Regions from separate parts of the Ornithinibacillus salinisoli genome, predicted to be linked through region 3. Evidence: riboswitches for the same ligand, from Rfam matches in the RefSeq annotation. Region 3 holds a riboswitch; each other region holds the start of a gene.
The links. Region 3 has a riboswitch for cobalamin ahead of ACFSTA_RS01300 (DUF4430 domain-containing protein). Riboswitches for the same ligand answer to the same signal wherever they lie in the genome.
Positions count from the first base shown of each region.

Region 1: it holds a riboswitch for cobalamin, as region 3 does, so the genes downstream of both, ACFSTA_RS13100 (DUF4430 domain-containing protein) here and ACFSTA_RS01300 (DUF4430 domain-containing protein) in region 3, are expected to answer to the same signal.
Region 2: it holds a riboswitch for cobalamin, as region 3 does, so the genes downstream of both, ACFSTA_RS04795 (ribonucleoside-diphosphate reductase subunit alpha) here and ACFSTA_RS01300 (DUF4430 domain-containing protein) in region 3, are expected to answer to the same signal.

Region 1 is NZ_JBHUMI010000016.1:475,520-481,364, reverse strand. Features, by position in the region: gene ACFSTA_RS13115 (helix-turn-helix domain-containing protein) at 1-887, opposite strand, end outside; gene ACFSTA_RS13110 (ferredoxin) at 1,012-1,269, shown strand; gene ACFSTA_RS13105 (ECF transporter S component) at 1,821-2,318, opposite strand; gene ACFSTA_RS13100 (DUF4430 domain-containing protein) at 2,325-2,723, opposite strand; cobalamin riboswitch at 2,858-3,034, opposite strand; gene ACFSTA_RS13095 (ATP-binding protein) at 3,078-4,844, opposite strand; gene ACFSTA_RS13090 (response regulator transcription factor) at 4,844-5,560, opposite strand; gene ccsB (c-type cytochrome biogenesis protein CcsB) at 5,669-5,845, opposite strand, start outside.
Region 2 is NZ_JBHUMI010000008.1:231,627-237,471, reverse strand. Features, by position in the region: gene ACFSTA_RS04800 (flavodoxin) at 1-331, opposite strand, end outside; gene ACFSTA_RS04795 (ribonucleoside-diphosphate reductase subunit alpha) at 328-2,562, opposite strand; cobalamin riboswitch at 2,690-2,877, opposite strand; gene ACFSTA_RS04790 (MerR family transcriptional regulator) at 2,965-4,005, opposite strand; gene gdhA (NADP-specific glutamate dehydrogenase) at 4,290-5,666, shown strand; gene ACFSTA_RS04780 (NAD-dependent deacylase) at 5,705-5,845, shown strand, end outside.
Region 3 is NZ_JBHUMI010000003.1:234,800-240,644, reverse strand. Features, by position in the region: gene ACFSTA_RS01310 (glycoside hydrolase family 13 protein) at 1-854, shown strand, start outside; gene ACFSTA_RS01305 (aldo/keto reductase) at 1,024-1,941, shown strand; cobalamin riboswitch at 2,126-2,317, shown strand; gene ACFSTA_RS01300 (DUF4430 domain-containing protein) at 2,463-4,415, shown strand; gene ACFSTA_RS01295 (DUF4430 domain-containing protein) at 4,479-5,240, shown strand; gene ACFSTA_RS01290 (energy-coupling factor transporter transmembrane component T) at 5,240-5,845, shown strand, end outside.

The DNA of each region.
Region 1 (5,845 bases), on a different contig from region 3:
GTATCATATAGTGCAATTTCGACGATATGATCCTGTATGGTATTTTCCTTCAAGCCTCGTATCCTTGCTATATGGTCAATGCTGTAATTTCTATCTAAAAGTTGTTTCGTTCTTTTTGCTGTATTTGTAATGAGATGATTTCCTGACAAATCAGTAAGCAACAACGGTAAAATACGGTAGTTATCTTTATTATTGTCAATTCTTTGTAACATCTGATGTATAATACCTACTAGCAAAAGTCTAATATCTTCAGGCTCTAGGCTATACTTATTGGCAAGCTGATCAATACTCATTCCGTAATATTTGTACCCAGTTAAACGATCAACAAATATGGCTGCTTCTGTCGGTTTTATTTGTTGTAAAATAGAAGAAATATCATGGTATAAATGATGCAACAATGTTTGATTATCCCTCTTCGTTTTTCGATAATAATTTTTTACCCAACTTGTAACTGCTACTTTATCAACGATGGGAATAAATGAAAAGTTTTTCTTATTACTATTCGTTAAAGTTTGAATTAGTAATAATAAGCGTTCATAAAAGATGGGACTTATGCTACTGTATTTCAGACCATTAAAGTAAGAATAAGGTATTATGTTGTCATGTTGATTTAACCATTGTTTTCCAGCATTTGTAAGGCGAAATATTTCTTCCGAATTTGTCTCAAATGATATCAATTCGTTTTTATTTAACTCTTTGACTTTCTTATCAAAAAATTCTTTATGTAAGTTAGGATATAAACCATATACTTTCTCTATTTGGAACATCCTTGCATCGTGTATAGACTGTATCGATTTTTTTCCTTTCAACAAATGATAGATTCCAGAGATTGTGCGTTCCCCTTGCAAATGTAATCCACTTTTTAGAATAAAAAATTCTATATACACAATTAATATCACCTCTAACTCTCTAAATAACTTAATTATATGATACCATGATATTGTCTATTGAAATGTTAATCATACCGATTTACAATAACTATGAGGAATTTATTTACTAGGAGGCTTTTCGTTGACTGTTAACTATACGATTATCGATAAAGATACTTGTATTGCATGTGGTGCATGTGGTGCAGCAGCACCAGAAATATATGATTACGATGATGAGGGTCTCGCATACGTTGTTATTGATAATAACCAAGGAAATAAAAATATTCCAGAATCTCTTCAAGAAGATGTGATAGATGCTTTTGAAGGATGTCCCAGTGATTCTCTAAAAATATCAGAAAAACCATTTCATGGTGATCCATTGAAATTTGAAGAAAAATAATAATTAAATTATAACACAAAGAGGCTGTGACAAAAGTGTTTTAGTCAAAGAAAAATCCTAACTAATTCAATTCGAATTAGTTAGGATTTTTCTTTGAGAGTGTTTTCGTATACTTTGTTGCTAATCATATATAAAATGCGAAGCATAGTGCTAAACAATTGCGCCTGCATCTTCTAGTAATGCTTCGCACTAGGATTCCACGACGCAAGGGAAAAAGAGGTTTACGCAAGTAGTTCCCTCGCTTCTTTGGGTCTTATCGTCTTCGCTTGGAGTAGGGGTTTAGCGGAGCGGACATGGCGTACGTTATTTCGTAAAATAATCTCATTTGACAATGTAATCGGACATCAAGTACGTTATTTGCTCTAATTCGTACCAGAATATCTGTCATTCCGGTTAATAACGGAACAGATGTCCTTCCCCCCCTTTATTACCCAATTTGGTCACAAATAAGGGAAGCATTGTCCGTTTCCATACTTCTCCTATCCATGTATCCTCTTTGCCTCTTCGCGTTCCCTGTGGAAAGTTTTAGTTATGTTCTAGCATCATTGTGTTCAAAAATGATCATTAGCATATTTTTTCATGAAATAAGTTAAGACTGGATAAATCATCGTAATAAAAAATGCATTTCCAATAGCATGATATGTATCATATGGTAACCCTGCTAGATAATAAGGTAAAAACTTACCTGTAATTTGATATTGGGTCAAAGATATGACGAAACCGTAAAAATAACCACTTAGTATTGAAAATAACACGATACCATATAATGGAATACTTTTTTTCGTTTTACCTATTAACCCACTAACAATCCCAATGATCGCCCATGATACAATTTGCCAAATTGTCCAAATTCCCATACCAAGTAACATATTTGATAAAAAAGTAGTAAGTAACCCTAATAGTACTGCTGCAACAGGACCAAGTATTATACCGCATATAATAACCATGGATGTAACTGGTTGAATATTTGGAACAAATGATAGGGTAATTCTCCCAACAACCGCGATTGCAGCTAACAAAGCAAGTAATGTTAACTTGTATGTGTTCACTTCAAATTACCACGCTTGCAAATCAAAATTAATTTCTTCTCCTGGTGTTAATTCATACTCATTTGCACCAACTGATGCACTCTCACCATTAATAAAATACATCCAAGCTTTTTGTTCGCCTTCTTCAGGTGAGATACCTTCAATCGAAGTTATAAATCCACCATCTTCCTCAACATCAAAGTGTTCTTTCATTACTTCCATAAGAATATCACCTTCCTCAATGGATATTTCTTCCTTAGTAATGACTTCTGCACCTTCATCTTTGGAAATTAAAATTTCAACTGACTCTTCTCCGTCAGCGACATTAGCATCTCCGTTGTCTCCACTGGGATTCTCATTTCCACATCCAGCTACAAAACCAAGCACGAAAAGTAATGTAGCAATTCGTAAAACCCACTTACTCATATTCCATCCTCCTATATATTTCGATTAAGGATTCAAGTACTAAAAAAGCTAACTCAATGATAGAGTTAGCATTAGACAATCGACACAAATATAATGTTGTTCGGTCGCCTCAATAGTCCTATCCCCGGGATCATTGACACATTTAGATATTGGCAGGTCTACTGACTTATGAACTTAACCTACTCTAAGCCCTTCCCATATGTAACATATAGTGGTATTGCTTATTTCGTATTCACTTACAGTTGCGAGGACAGTTCTAGATTTTCACTAGATTCCCTATTAAGTAAATCACCATTATCTAATACTGTATTCAATTCTATAAATTATCTTATCATACTTAACACAAAACACAAATTAGCTTGCATCATTTGGCAATTTGAAATTAAAGGTTGTACCTACATTTAATTTACTATTTACCGTAATTTTACCGTGATGCGCATCGATAATATTCTTTGCTATTGCTAAACCGAGTCCCGTTCCTTTTTGCTTTTTATTCCTTGTACGAGATTTATCGGCTTTATAAAACCTTTCAAATACAAATGGTAAATCCTCTTCCGGAATACCACTTCCACTATCATTTACAGATACACTACATTCAGAACTTGTAATATCGATGGATACTTTCACAAATCCTCCTTCATCTGTATGACGGATTGCATTGTCGATTAAGTTAGTAAAAACCTGCTCTATTCTATCTGGGTCACAAACGACAGTAGAGAATTGAATATTCTTATCCAGTTCAAGTCTTACATTATTATCTTCTGCTATTCCTTTAAATTTTCTAATAATCCGAGAAACGTATGGTTCCACATCTACGGTTGTTTTACTTAATTGAATATGACCAGCTTCCATTCGCGCAAGATCTAATAGTTCATTAACAAGTCGACTTAATCGCAATGACTCCTCGTATATGATTTGTGCCAGTTCATTTTTCTCTTCCTTGCTCTCAGCAATATCATCAACAATTGCCTCACTGTATCCTTGAAGCATCGAAATCGGTGTTCTCAGCTCATGAGAAACGTTTGCAATAAAATCTTTTCTCAACTTATCCAATCGACGCTCTTCTGTCATGTCACGAATAACCGCAACTGCCCCTCGTACATAAGATTGATCGTAGAGTGGAGTCATTATCATGACATAACTTCTACCTTGGAGACTAATCTCTTCTAAAATTTCTTTTTCACCTTGTATTACATCTTGCAGAATACTATTTAATTCAGACGGTAACTTTCGATCCTTCCCATTACCCGCTTCATTCTTCTCGAAATACCAATCTTCTAAAAATCGTTCAGCTGGAGGGTTAATTACAATCATTTCGCCATTACGACTTAAGGTTACAACACCATCTGCCATGGAACGAACTATACTAGATAACTGTTCCTTTTCCTGATGTAGTGCGTTAATATGGAATTTCAATTGTCTACCCATACGATTGAATGCCATCGCTAACTCGCCTATTTCATCATAAGTTAATATTGGAACCTTTGTATTGAATTCTCCTCTTGTTAAATCTAGTGCAGCTTCTCGCATTTTTATTAAAGGAGAAGTTATTCTTGTTGACAGGAAAAAAGCAAATATAGTAGTTAAGACAATGGCTATTCCAGCTGCTAAAAAGATGATTTTAGTTGTTTCCGCTTTTGTCTGATCCACAACCTCTAAAGACTGATAAACGAATACTGCTGCATTCTCATTATCAATCGGATGACCAACTACAATGGCTCCTTGTTCACTTTCAGGTATATCAATTTGTTCCTGAACTTTTTGTTTGTTTGATAAAACTTGCTGTATATACCCTTCTTCGTTTAACCATTTTTCATTCAAATAAGCTAAACTCGCTTCACTACTTGATGAAAACCAAATTGAGCCATCTGGAAAGGCAATTACAACCTGACTTGCTGTATCTTTTACCCTTTCTGTCGTCTCATATATCAATGATTTATCCTCATGATTTTCAACCATAACCGAAACCTTTGTTGCAGTTTGCATCATATCATTCTCGGCTTCTTGAATATGAAAGTTCTCAAAAAACTCTAATAGTAAAACTGTTAATATAAATAATACAAAAGAAACTAGCAAAAGAATTGTTATTGCTAGTTTCCCTACTACACTACGCCAAAACATTATACATCATCTACCTCAAATTTATATCCTACTCCCCAAACAGTTACGATCATTTTTGCGGCTTGTTTGGACACATTATTAAGCTTTTCACGTAACCGTTTCACATGTGTATCCACAGTACGTAAATCCCCAAAAAATTCATATTGCCATACTTCTTTTAACAAATGCTCACGGTTAAATACTTTATCAGGAGCCTTTGCTAAGAAGCAAAGCAATTCGTACTCCTTCGGTGTTAGACTCACCTCAACGCCATCTGCAGTGACACGGTGTGCATCATGGTCAATTGTTAGATGAGGAAATACAAGTAAATTCTTCGTTTGTGCATCTGCTTCATTATAAGATGTTGCAGTTGACCTTCTAAGTATTGCCTTCACCCGTAACACAACTTCCCTTGGACTAAAAGGCTTTACAATATAATCATCTGTACCTACCTCAAATCCTTGCACACGATTAGCCTCTTCACCTTTTGCAGTTAGCATTATGACTGGCGTGTTTTTTTCTTTTCTTAATTCTTGACACACTTCAATACCATCCATTTCAGGCATCATAATGTCTAGTAAAATGACATCATAGTCATTATTCAAAGCTAGCTCCAATGCATCCGTTCCATTATCTGCCTCTTCAACGATAAAATCCTCACGCTCTAAATACATCCGTATTAACCGACGAATTCTTTCCTCATCATCAACTACTAACACTTTCGCTTTCACTTCCATGTCAGATCCCCCTTCATAAATCCTAGGTATAGTATAAACAAATCAAAGGTATAAGTATAAGAAAAACACGACACCTTCTCTATTAAAATGCCATGTTTTCCATTATTTCTAAGCGTATGAGTGAAGACCAGCTAGAATAAGGTTTACTGCGATAAGATTAAACATAATAATCGCAAATCCCCCAACTGCAAGCCAAGAAGATTTTTCACCATGCCAACCACGTGAAAGTCGTAAATGTAAGAAGGCTGCATAGAAGAACCACGTAATTAAAGCCCATACTTCTTT
Region 2 (5,845 bases), on a different contig from region 3:
TACTATTGTAAAATTGCACGAGCTTGTCGACCGCTTTACAAAATAACTCGTCCCCCCCGAATTGGGTGTCTCCTGTACCAAAAACAGCAACATTATTAGGTTTATATCCTATTTCCCATACAAAATCTTTTACTTCACTTGGTGTCGCTCCCATTTCCCATGTAAAAGTTCCAATAAATAAAAAGTCGTAAGCCCCCGTATCAATGGGAGGATCAACCCCAATACGATGCAGGTCAACCTCCAGACCTTCCTTCTCTAATTTTGCAGCAATACGTTCCCCAACTTCCATCGTATTTCCACTATATGACAAATAAGCTACTACTGCTCTCAACTTGAACACCACTCACATTCTTCTATGTCGCTAGAAGTTGATCGAACATAATAAGTTGTTTTTAGCCCCTCTTTCCATGCCAATAAATGCAAGTCAAGAAGAACAGATGCCCGTATGGTATTCGGGACATAGAAATTGAATGATAGACTCTGATCGATATGTTTTTGCCGTGCTGCATTTTGCTTAACAGACCATCTTTGATCAACGATATACGCAGACCTTCGATACACATCATATGTTTGATGATTGATGTCTGGTGGTGTAGTAGGAATTTTAAAATCTTTTTTCTCTTCGTTGTAGAATACTTTAAAAATAGGATCGATACTAGCTGTCGAACCAGCTATCATTGCAGTTGTTGAATTTGGCGCAACTGCCATCAAATACCCATTACGTATCCCATACTTTCGTACATCTTGTTGGAGCGATGTCCACTTCTCATCTGTGTATCCCTTTTCTTCGAAGTAAGCACCAGTACTCCATTTACTGTCTTCAAATGCAGGATAAGCAGCTTTTTCTTTACTCAATTCCATACTATTTTTTATAGTTAAATATGCGATGTTTTCATATAATTCATCTGCGAATGTCACTGCTTCCTGAGACTCCCAACGAATGTTATTTAGCGCCAATAAATGATGCCATCCAAAGGTACCTAATCCTATCGCTCGATATTTTTGATTGGTTAGCTGTGTTTGCTTTATTGGTAATGTGTTAATATCGATTACATTATCAAGCATACGAACTTGAATTTTAATTAAACGATCTAACACTTGATCTGGGACAGCTTTTCCTAAATTAATCGAACTTAAATTACATACAACATAATCTCCAGTTTTATATTTCTTAACTATAGTGTTTTCATTTTCGATATATTCTTCGATAAATTCGGTAGGCGACTGATTTTGTGTAATTTCCGTACAAAGATTGGAGCAATATATCATACCATTTTGCGAGTTACTATTTTGACGATTTACTTCATCTCGGTAAAACATAAATGGTGTACCTGATTCGAGTTGAGACTTCATAATTCGTTTCATAATTTCAATAGCAGGTACTTTTTTCTTCGTTAATTCCTCCGATGCAATACATTCCTGATACCTCAGGCGCCATTCCCCGTCACTTTTCTCTTCATCATAAAAATCCTCCAACGAATACCCCATTACTTGTCGAACTTCGTGGGGGTCAAATAAATACCAATCACCACGGTTTTCTACTTGCTCCATAAAGTAATCTGGCAAGCAAACCCCGGTAAAAATATCGTGAGCCCGCATCCGTTCATCCCCATTATTTAGTTTTAAATCGAGGAAGGATTCAATATCCAAGTGCCATACATCCAAATAAATGGCTATGGCACCCTTTCTTGTCCCAAGCTGGTCGACATTAACGGCAGTATTATTTAACTGCTTAATCCATGGAACGACGCCACTAGACATGCCTTTAAATCCTTTAATAGAACTACCTCTTGCTCTAATTTTTCCCATGTAGACACCAATTCCGCCACCGTTTTTAGATAGCTTTGCTATGTCGGTATTACTGTCGTAAATAGATTGTAAGCTATCATCAACCGTATCAATAAAACAGCTTGATAATTGGCCATGCGTTTTGCCTGCATTCGTTAATGTCGGTGTTGCTACAGTCATATATAGATTACTTAGTGCCCAATATGCCTCTGTTACTAAATTCAGTCGCTTAGCACGGTCTTCATCCTGCATTAGATGCATGGCAATAATCATCCACCGTTCTTGCGGTAACTCATATGTATTTTTTTCGTGGTCTGTTGCTAAGTATCTGGTTGCTAAGGTATATAAGCCTAAATAATTAAATAGCAAGTCTCGATTTGAAACCATTTGCTTTTCTAAAAAATCTATATCACTCTTAGAGTATTTCAATAATAAATCCTTCGTATAAATACCTTTATGTGTTAATCGTTCTATTAATTGATAAAAATATCCATAACCCAATTTGGGATCGTTATTCCTGGTCATTCCTGCTTGACGATATAGCTCCTGTAAATATATTCGACTAGCAACGTAAGTCCAGTTTGGAGTTGCTTCATCAATGTTCTCTAATGCATTTTTCACTAAAATATCTGTTGCTCTTTCCCAGGACATTTCTGGACTAATCGCTTGTAAAGACTTTTCTTTATAAGCTTTCATATCTAAATTAAATTCTTGTGCTACTTGATCAACCAAACCGCAGACGTGTTCATGGATCATTGAAGTATCTGTAATCATCGTATTTCCTCCATTTTTCATTGATAATATATAAAAAGCCGTTCACTCTTGTTGGAGGAACGGCTTAAAACGACAGAAATGAAAACATAGAATCTCTATCGTTCCACCTTCTCTCACCCCGGAGAAATGAAACTACTAAGCTATGGCAGGTCTCCTGACTTGTGTTTCTCCCTACTAAAGACCTTCCCATATCATAATCGATGCTGATACAGTGGTTTCCTCGTTCGTCCACACTTACAGTTGCGGGGGCAGTTCTAGATTCTAACTAGATTCCCTTTTAAGACAACTCGTGTCACCTTAACTTGTTGATACTATATATAGTATGTTTTGTATTTTATTAACTCAATATGTTGTATATAATGCTATCATAGATTGATAGCGGATGCAATAAGGAATAGAAAATTATTTATGACGTCTTGCATAGATCATACCTAAAATCCTATTAAACTGGTAACTTTCAATTTGATAACCACAGTTAGAAAACCAATTTGTTAACAAGGATCGATCAGCATAATATTCATCTGCAATACATTCGATCGCGATTTGGTTGCCTACCGCTTGAAAGTCTGCAATCACCTTTTCACGATGTACTTTATCTGTAAACATGAGATCTGCGATACAAATTTGTCCATTTGGTTTTAATACTCTTGTCATTTCCTCTAGTGCTATGACTTTTTCCTCATCAGGTAAATGATGTAATGCATAGCTTGATACGACGGCATCTACGGAATGGTCCAAGATCGGAAGCGCAAGAAAATGTCCCTTTCGTGTTTCTATTTGTGGATGTTTCTCCTTACACTTTTCAAGCATTTTTTCAGATTGATCAACACCAATCACTTTGATACCATCTTGTAAAAACTTTGAACCAAGGTTACCTGTTCCAATTCCAATATCTAAACATGTATTCCCAGGCTGTAATGATGTTTTTTCGACTATTCTTGCGAGTGCTTGATCATAACCCTCATGTACATTGAAAGAGAATCCTTGTTTTTTTATATTTTCATCATAGTCTGATGCCTGTTGATCAAAATTCCAACGATCAGTCCAATTTTTACGGATCGATTTTAAATTCTTAAGATGTTGCGCCAAAGCATAAAAGTCTTTTGGTAAATAGGAATCTTCCGTTGTCCGATCAACCATTTCGTCAATTGTCTCAATCATATCTCTCATCTCAATCCATTTTTCATATAAAGCAGACCGCTGGATATTCAGATACTGTTGGATACTCATACTAGGATCTTCTAAAAGAACTTTGATCTCATTAACTGGAAAGCCTACTTCTCGCAATGCAAGTATCGTACTTAATCGGAGCAAGTCTTTTTCCGTAAAATATCGATAGTCATTTTCCTCATCTTTTTTTGGTGATATCAGCCCCTTTTCCTCATAAAAACGTATGGACCGTGCTGTTGTATTTAGCTTTTCAGCTACTTCTTTAATTAGCATGTCATGTTCAACTCCTTTCACTTACTATAAATGTTCACGTTACGTAAAGGTAAAGGGCAATATAAAAGAAAATTAGTTATCATGCATTATACATTAATAAACATGTTAAATACTGTTCAAAATAACAGGAGAAACTCTATCCATTTTATCGTAACCTGGAAATAGAGAAACAAATTTGTAACAAAATTTTCATGAGCGTTTCACTTCAATTTTGATTGTTGTTTGATATAATTTATACCTAGTCTTAATATCTAGTACTTATATTGCATATACAGGAGGACACCATGAGTTTACTTACAGAGACCAATACTTCCGTTGAAGTTCAAAATTATATCGATAGTGTGTTTAATAAAGTGAAGGAAAAAGATCCTAACCAGGAAGAATTTCACCAAGCAGTATATGTGATTTTCAAATCAATAAAACCGGTTCTGGTGAAGAATCCACATTATATACATCATAATATTTTAGAACGAATCGTTGAGCCAGAACGATTAATAACATTTCGTGTACCATGGGTAGACGATCAGGGCAATATTCAAGTTAACCGAGGGTACCGCGTACAATTCAACAGCGCTATTGGGCCCTATAAAGGTGGCTTACGTTTTCATCCATCTGTTAACACGAGTATAATCAAATTTCTCGGGTTTGAACAAATTTTTAAAAACGCTCTAACTGGACAGCCAATTGGTGGCGGAAAAGGTGGTGCTGACTTCGATCCAAAAGGAAAATCTGACGGAGAAATTATGCGATTTTGCCAAAGCTATATGATGGAGTTAGCGAATCATATTGGACCAGATACAGATGTACCAGCAGGTGATATTGGTGTTGGTGCTAGAGAGATTGGCTATATGTTTGGTCAATATAAAAAAATAAAGAGAAGTTTTGAGGCTGGTGTTTTAACAGGGAAAGGACTTCTTTATGGTGGTAGTTTAGCTCGTAAGGAAGCAACAGGTTATGGTGCCATTTATTTTGTAAAAGAAATGCTCAATGACCAAGGACAATCGATAGCTGGTAAAAATGTTGTTATATCAGGATCGGGTAATGTTTCTATTTATGCGATAGAAAAGGCCATGGAATTAGGCGCAAACGTTATCGCCTGCAGTGATTCCGGAGGTTATATTTATGATCCAGATGGCATTAATTTGGATACAGTCAAACAATTAAAAGAAGTACAGAGAAGAAGAATAAGTGAATATGCGCTCATCCATCCAAGTGCAACATATATGGAAGGAAGTTCAGGTATTTGGTCCATTCCATGTGATATCGCCTTACCATGTGCAACCCAAAATGAATTAGACGGAAAAGCCGCGAAAACGTTAGTTGAAAATGGTGTAAAAATAGTCGCTGAAGGGGCAAATATGCCTTCAACAGCTGATGCAATTGCACTGTTTCTAGAAAGCAACATCCTCTTCGGACCAGCCAAAGCAGTGAATGCTGGAGGTGTAGCCGTTTCAGCTCTAGAAATGGGACAAAATAGTTCTCGGATGGCCTGGACTTTTGAAGAGGTTGATAAGAAATTACAGCAAATTATGAAAGACATTTATCAAAACAGTGTTCAAGCTGCAGAAGCTTACCATAAACCAGGAAACTTAATATCTGGAGCAAGTATCGCTGGATTTACGAAAGTAGCAGACGCCATGATTGAGCAAGGTGTCATCTAGTTTTGTAGCAGAATAAAATATAAGGTGTGGTTTTCGTTATGGATGAAATTGTAAATCTTATGAAGGAATCTAATCATGTAATAGTTTTTACTGGAGCAGGTATGTCAACAGAAAGCGGACTTCCTGATTTCCGTTCCAAAAATCGTGGGCTATGGGAGAAGTTCAATCCAGATGAGCTT
Region 3 (5,845 bases):
AAATGGTTTTCCAATTTGAGCATATGGATTTAGATTCCGGCCCGAACGGTAAATGGGATTTGAAACCATTAGATCTAAGGGATTTAAAAAACAGCATATCCAAATGGCAAACTGGTTTGCATGGTGTTGGCTGGAATAGTTTATATTTGAATAACCATGATCAGCCTAGGATTGTATCCCGATTTGGTAATGATGCAGCATATCGCGTGGAATCTGCAAAAATGCTCGGTACGTTCTTGCATATGCTGCAAGGTACACCATATGTTTACCAAGGGGAAGAAATTGGCATGACAAATATAAAGTTTGATTCCATTGATGCGTATAAAGATATCGAAATACTGAATATGTACAATGAGAAAGTAGTCGAAGGTAACGGGGACCCTAATAAGGTTATGGAATCCATTTATGTAAAAGGAAGAGATAATGCTCGTACACCTGTCCAGTGGGATGATTCCGAAAACGGTGGATTTACAACAGGTGAACCATGGTTACAGGTAAATCCGAATTATAAAGAGATCAATGCCAAACAAGCAGTAGCAGACCCGAACTCTATTTATCATTATTATCGTCAACTCATTGAACTTCGTAAAAAACATGAGATTATTGTGTATGGGGATTATCACTTGATTTTACCTGACCATGATAAAATCTATGCCTACATGCGTACGTATGAAGGTGAGAAATTACTCGTAGTAACGAATTTTAGTGAAGAACAAGTAGAATTTATGCTCCCACATGATGTATCATTTGAGGTGAAAGAGAGATTAATCGGAAATTATGATAGTTCTGAAATGAACGATGTGACTTCGTTTATGTTAAAGCCTTATGAGGCACGGGTTTATAAGGGAGAATAGGTGAATGAAACAACTGCTCAAGTTATTAGGAAACTTGGGCAGATTTTTTGTATGATTCGAACTGTGGCGTGGCTCAACTATGAGAGAGAGTAGATCAACAGCTGTATTTTATATTAGTGGAAAAAGTTGTGCTACAATTATAGTATTATTATCAAATAGAGGTGTTATGATGAAAACAATGAAGCTAGGAACGAGTGATATAAACGTATCGAACATTTCGTTAGGGTGTATGCGCATGAGTAGTTTATCAAAAGAAGGTGCTGCGAATGTCATCAAACATGCGATGGAATTAGGAATTGATTTCTTTGACCATGCCGATATTTATGGTGGCGGAAAGTCTGAGGAAATTTTTGCTGAAGCTATCCAAATGAATCCTTCTGTTAGAGAGAAAATGGTTCTGCAGACAAAAACAGGCATTCGAAAGGGCTTCTTCGATTTTTCAAAAGAACATATTGTAGACTCTGTTGATAAAAGTCTTCAACGATTACAAACAGATTATATCGATATCTTGCTTCTTCACCGCCCTGATACACTTGTTGAACCTGAAGAAGTTGCGGCAGCATTTTCCGAGTTGAAGGAAAGCGGCAAAGTACGTCATTTTGGGGTAAGTAACCACAATGCAATGCAAATTGAATTGCTAAAAAAATATGTGGAACAAGATTTAATTGTGAATCAATTGCAATTCAGTATTATGCATACTGGCATGATCGATACTGGATTAAATGTAAATATGAAGAATGCAAATGGTATCGATCGAGATGGAAGTATCCTGGATTATAGTCGATTACATGATATGACCATTCAAGCTTGGTCCCCATTCCAATATGGATTTTTTGAAGGTGTTTTTGTAGATAATGATCAGTTTCCTGAATTAAATACGAAGCTCCAGGAAGTTGGAGAAAAATATGGAATTTCCAAATCAGCAACAGCGATTGCCTGGATTTTAAGACACCCTGCAAAAATTCAACCCGTAGTAGGATCAATGAATCCAAATCGTTTAATAGAAATTGCCAAAGCATCAAAAGTCGAAATGACGAGAGAAGAATGGTACGGGATTTACCGTGCTGCCGGTAATGAATTACCTTAATGAAGTATAGTGGGATATTTATCTTAAGATCTGGGAATATCGGACACACAAAGTAAACCATTGCCCAAACGTCGGAGACCATTGCTCGCTCAGCATAGTTACCGCTCATGTGCATCGTAAATATTTTACAAAAGTATGAATTATTTTTGACTTCAGATCATTTGTTAACTACAATAAAGATAATTGAATACGAAAAATATTAGGTTGATTTCATGATCACGTCTGAAATCATTAATAGGGAAGTCCGGTGCAAATCCGGCGCGGTCCCGCCACTGTAAATGGGAGTTATCTATTAAGTTACCACTGTCTTCGGATGGGAAGGTGATAGATAATGTTGAACATAAGCCAGGAGACCTGCCTAGTATTTTACGCCATTCAACCTACGCGGATAGGGAGGTGTGCTTGCACATGTTTTATGATAGGTTTACCTATACATAGCGTCGCTAATCATATAACCGTTCATGCATCCCTATATAAGGGGTGCTTTTTTTAATGAAATTAAACCGGAGGATGATGAAGCGATGCAAAAAATTATAAAAAAGCAACTTGCAGTATTATTTACCGTTCTTTTAGTAGTTAGTAATCTAGTCTTTTTACAACCACAAACTAGTTATGCAGCAACGTTAGAAAATGCGGTTACAATCATAGCACTTGATGAAGATGGAGAAACCGTTCTTCCATTAACTGCAATGCAAATCGAAGAGGGAGATACCGCGTTCGATGTTCTGATTCAAGCTGGAGAAGAGCATAATGTAGAGATTACGTATGATGAATTTGATTTTGGTAACATGATCACAGGAATTGGAGATGCCGTTCAAACGGATTCACTTTGGTGGTCTTTTAATGTGTATGGGCATGGCCCGGATGTTGGTGCTTCTGGATATGAGGTTGAAAATGGTGAACACATCTTGTTCACGTTAACTGATAATTTTACTCCTTCTGTTCCTGTTACAGTATCAGCAATTGCTGAAGATGGAAGCACTATTATAGGCGAAACAGAGGTAACCCTAATGGAAGGTGCGAGTGCATACGATGCCTTGTATCAAGCTGCGATAACCAATGACAAAACATTAGAAATCGCAGTAGATAATGAATATTTTACATTTATACAAAATATCGGAAATACGGAACTAGAGACAAATGATTATTGGCAAGTAGCAGTCAATGAAGAGCCATTAATGGCGAGTATTGTTGCACATCAGGTTCAGCCTGAAGAACATGTACAGTTGACTATCCAATCATATGAAGATACTGGAGACGGTTCAACGGAAGATGAAAAAGAAGAAACAACTGATAATGTTTTACCGGAAATAACGAATAAAATCATTCAAGATAACATTAGTGAAATCACTACGTATATTGCGAATAACAATATTGCTATGGAATATGGTAATGAATGGTGGATTTGGGGAATAGCTCATACCGATCAAGGAATACCATCGTCCTATGTGGCAAGCGTAGAACACCGAGTGAAAGAACTAGAAGGGGAATTCCGTAACGTATTTGATTTAGAAAAAGTAATTATTGGATTATCTGCTGCTGGGACAGACGCGACTGATGTTGCTGGATACAATTTAGTGGATAAACTTGTACAGCACAGAAGTTTTGAAAATCCATCTATTAATATGGCAATCTATGGTTTATTAGCGATTGACAGTGGCGACTATCAAGTTTCCGATGAAGTTAGAAATCTATTTATCGATTTAATCATGGATAAAGAGTATGACGTTGGTGGATGGGCACTATTTGGTGACAGACCAACTGCGGATATTACAGGAATGGTGTTAACAGCACTAGCTCCTTATCAAGATCGTCCAGCAGTTTCAGCAGCGATTGAACGAGCAGTTACCTACTTATCGACAGAACAGGATGAAACAGGTGGATACTTTGAAGTTTTCAATGGTGGGGATTCTAGTGAATCAGTATCCCAAGTGATAACTGGTTTATCCTCCATTGGCATTGACCCTACAAGCGATGCATTCACGAAAGATGGTGGAAATCTCGTACAGCATTTATTGAAGTTTAAGCAGAGTGATGGGGGATTTAGTCATATTATTGATGATGATTATTCAATGGGTATGTCTACACAACAAGCGTTTCTTGCATTCCTTGCTTATCAAAAGTTTGTTCTCGGAGACGGAAAAACGGTCTATCAATTTACACCATCTCTAGACGAAGAAGATACGGAAGACGCGACTGATACTGAAGATGAAACTGGTAATGATGTTGAAAAGGGAAGCTCAGATAATGAAAAAGAAACCGATGATGGTACAGGTAAGGAAGAAAATAATGAGGAATCTAGTTCAGATAAACAAGAATCAGAGAAAAACCAGGAAGAAACAGGCAAGGAGGAAACCGTTGGCAAAAAACTTCCTCATACAGCTACCAACACAATGAATTTCTTGCTGTTTGGATTCATGTTATTACTGTTAGGGAGTACTGTTTTATGGCTAAATCGTAGAACGAAAGCTTAATTTGGTGAAGGATTCCCCCATCAGCAATGGGGGATCTCCTCATCTTGGAAAGGAGAGCTCGAGATGAGACGCTTTTTTTTCATTATACTTATCACACTGTTCACGATAATTACAACCGGTTGTGCAAAGGATGAAGTTGTTTCCCAAACAAATGTTTCAGATCATGCGACAAAGCGTGTAGAAGTTGTTAACCACCACCAGCTGGCTGTTGGTGAAAAAGAACATCAAGAAGTTGAGGAGGAAAAAGAAGAGCAGGCAGAACAAGAGTTATCGGTACGTAGTGAAGATATAACAGAAACGAATAAAGATGAATCAACGGCTCAGTCAGCAAAAGAAAACAATTCTAAGAGTACAAAGGAAGATCGTAATAATACATCAAGTAAGCAGGAATCTAAGAAAAAAAATAACTCTGATCTTGAAGATAAACCTGTAGAAGAAAAAGGATCAGAAACGAAAGAAGAACCAAAAGAGGAAGTACAAAAACCGAAGGAAACAGTAACCTTCTCTATTACTACTGGGGATGTACGAGGTGTCATCCTGTCATCTACAGAGGTTTCCGTCTATGAAGGTGATACAGTATTAGACGTCACTCGTAGAATTACAAAGGAAAAAGGAATCCAGCTGAGTGTTCGTGGTTCGGATGCAACAGCTTATGTGGAAGGGATCGATAATTTATATGAATTTGATGAAGGTCCTTTAAGTGGTTGGTTAATTCGAGTTGATGGTGTTCTGATCGATCGAAGTACGGGGATCTATCCGATTGAACCAGGTCAAACGATCAAATGGATCTATACAACAAATTATTTGGAAGACGGTTTTGATTGATGATTAGAGGAATACGATCTTTTCATCCATTGGTATTGCTCATTTTCTATTGTTACGTGATTACGAGTCTCATGTTGTATCAGCATCCTTTTTTTCTCGTAACGGCTTTCTGTTTGATAATTAGCATGAACGTTATGCTAGACAGTGGTGTACAGCTGAAACGTTGGAGAAAAATGCTATTGTTGATGAGCTTGTTCATCTTACTTCTAACTCCATTATTCAATCGACGAGGAAACCATATTTTATTTTATTTGTTTGGAAATCAAGTCATGCTGGAGGCTGTGATTCAAGGCATCATGATAGCATTAACTTTGGTCAGCATACTAGCAATGTTTCTCACATTTAATTTGGTCATGACAGCTGATAAATTTCTCTTTTTATTTTCCAAATGGTTCCCACGATGGGCGATGCTTATCTTAATATCCATGCGATTTGTACCGTTGTTACGAAAAAGATTAACCGAGATCGAGCAGGTACAGCAAGTGAAGGGACTGTCCATTAAACAAGGTACGTTGAAGCAACGAGCAAAAAATGGGATGCTGCTTATCCAAATTTTACTTACCTTTTCACTAGAAGAGTCTATCCAAACTGCTGATTCAATGTCA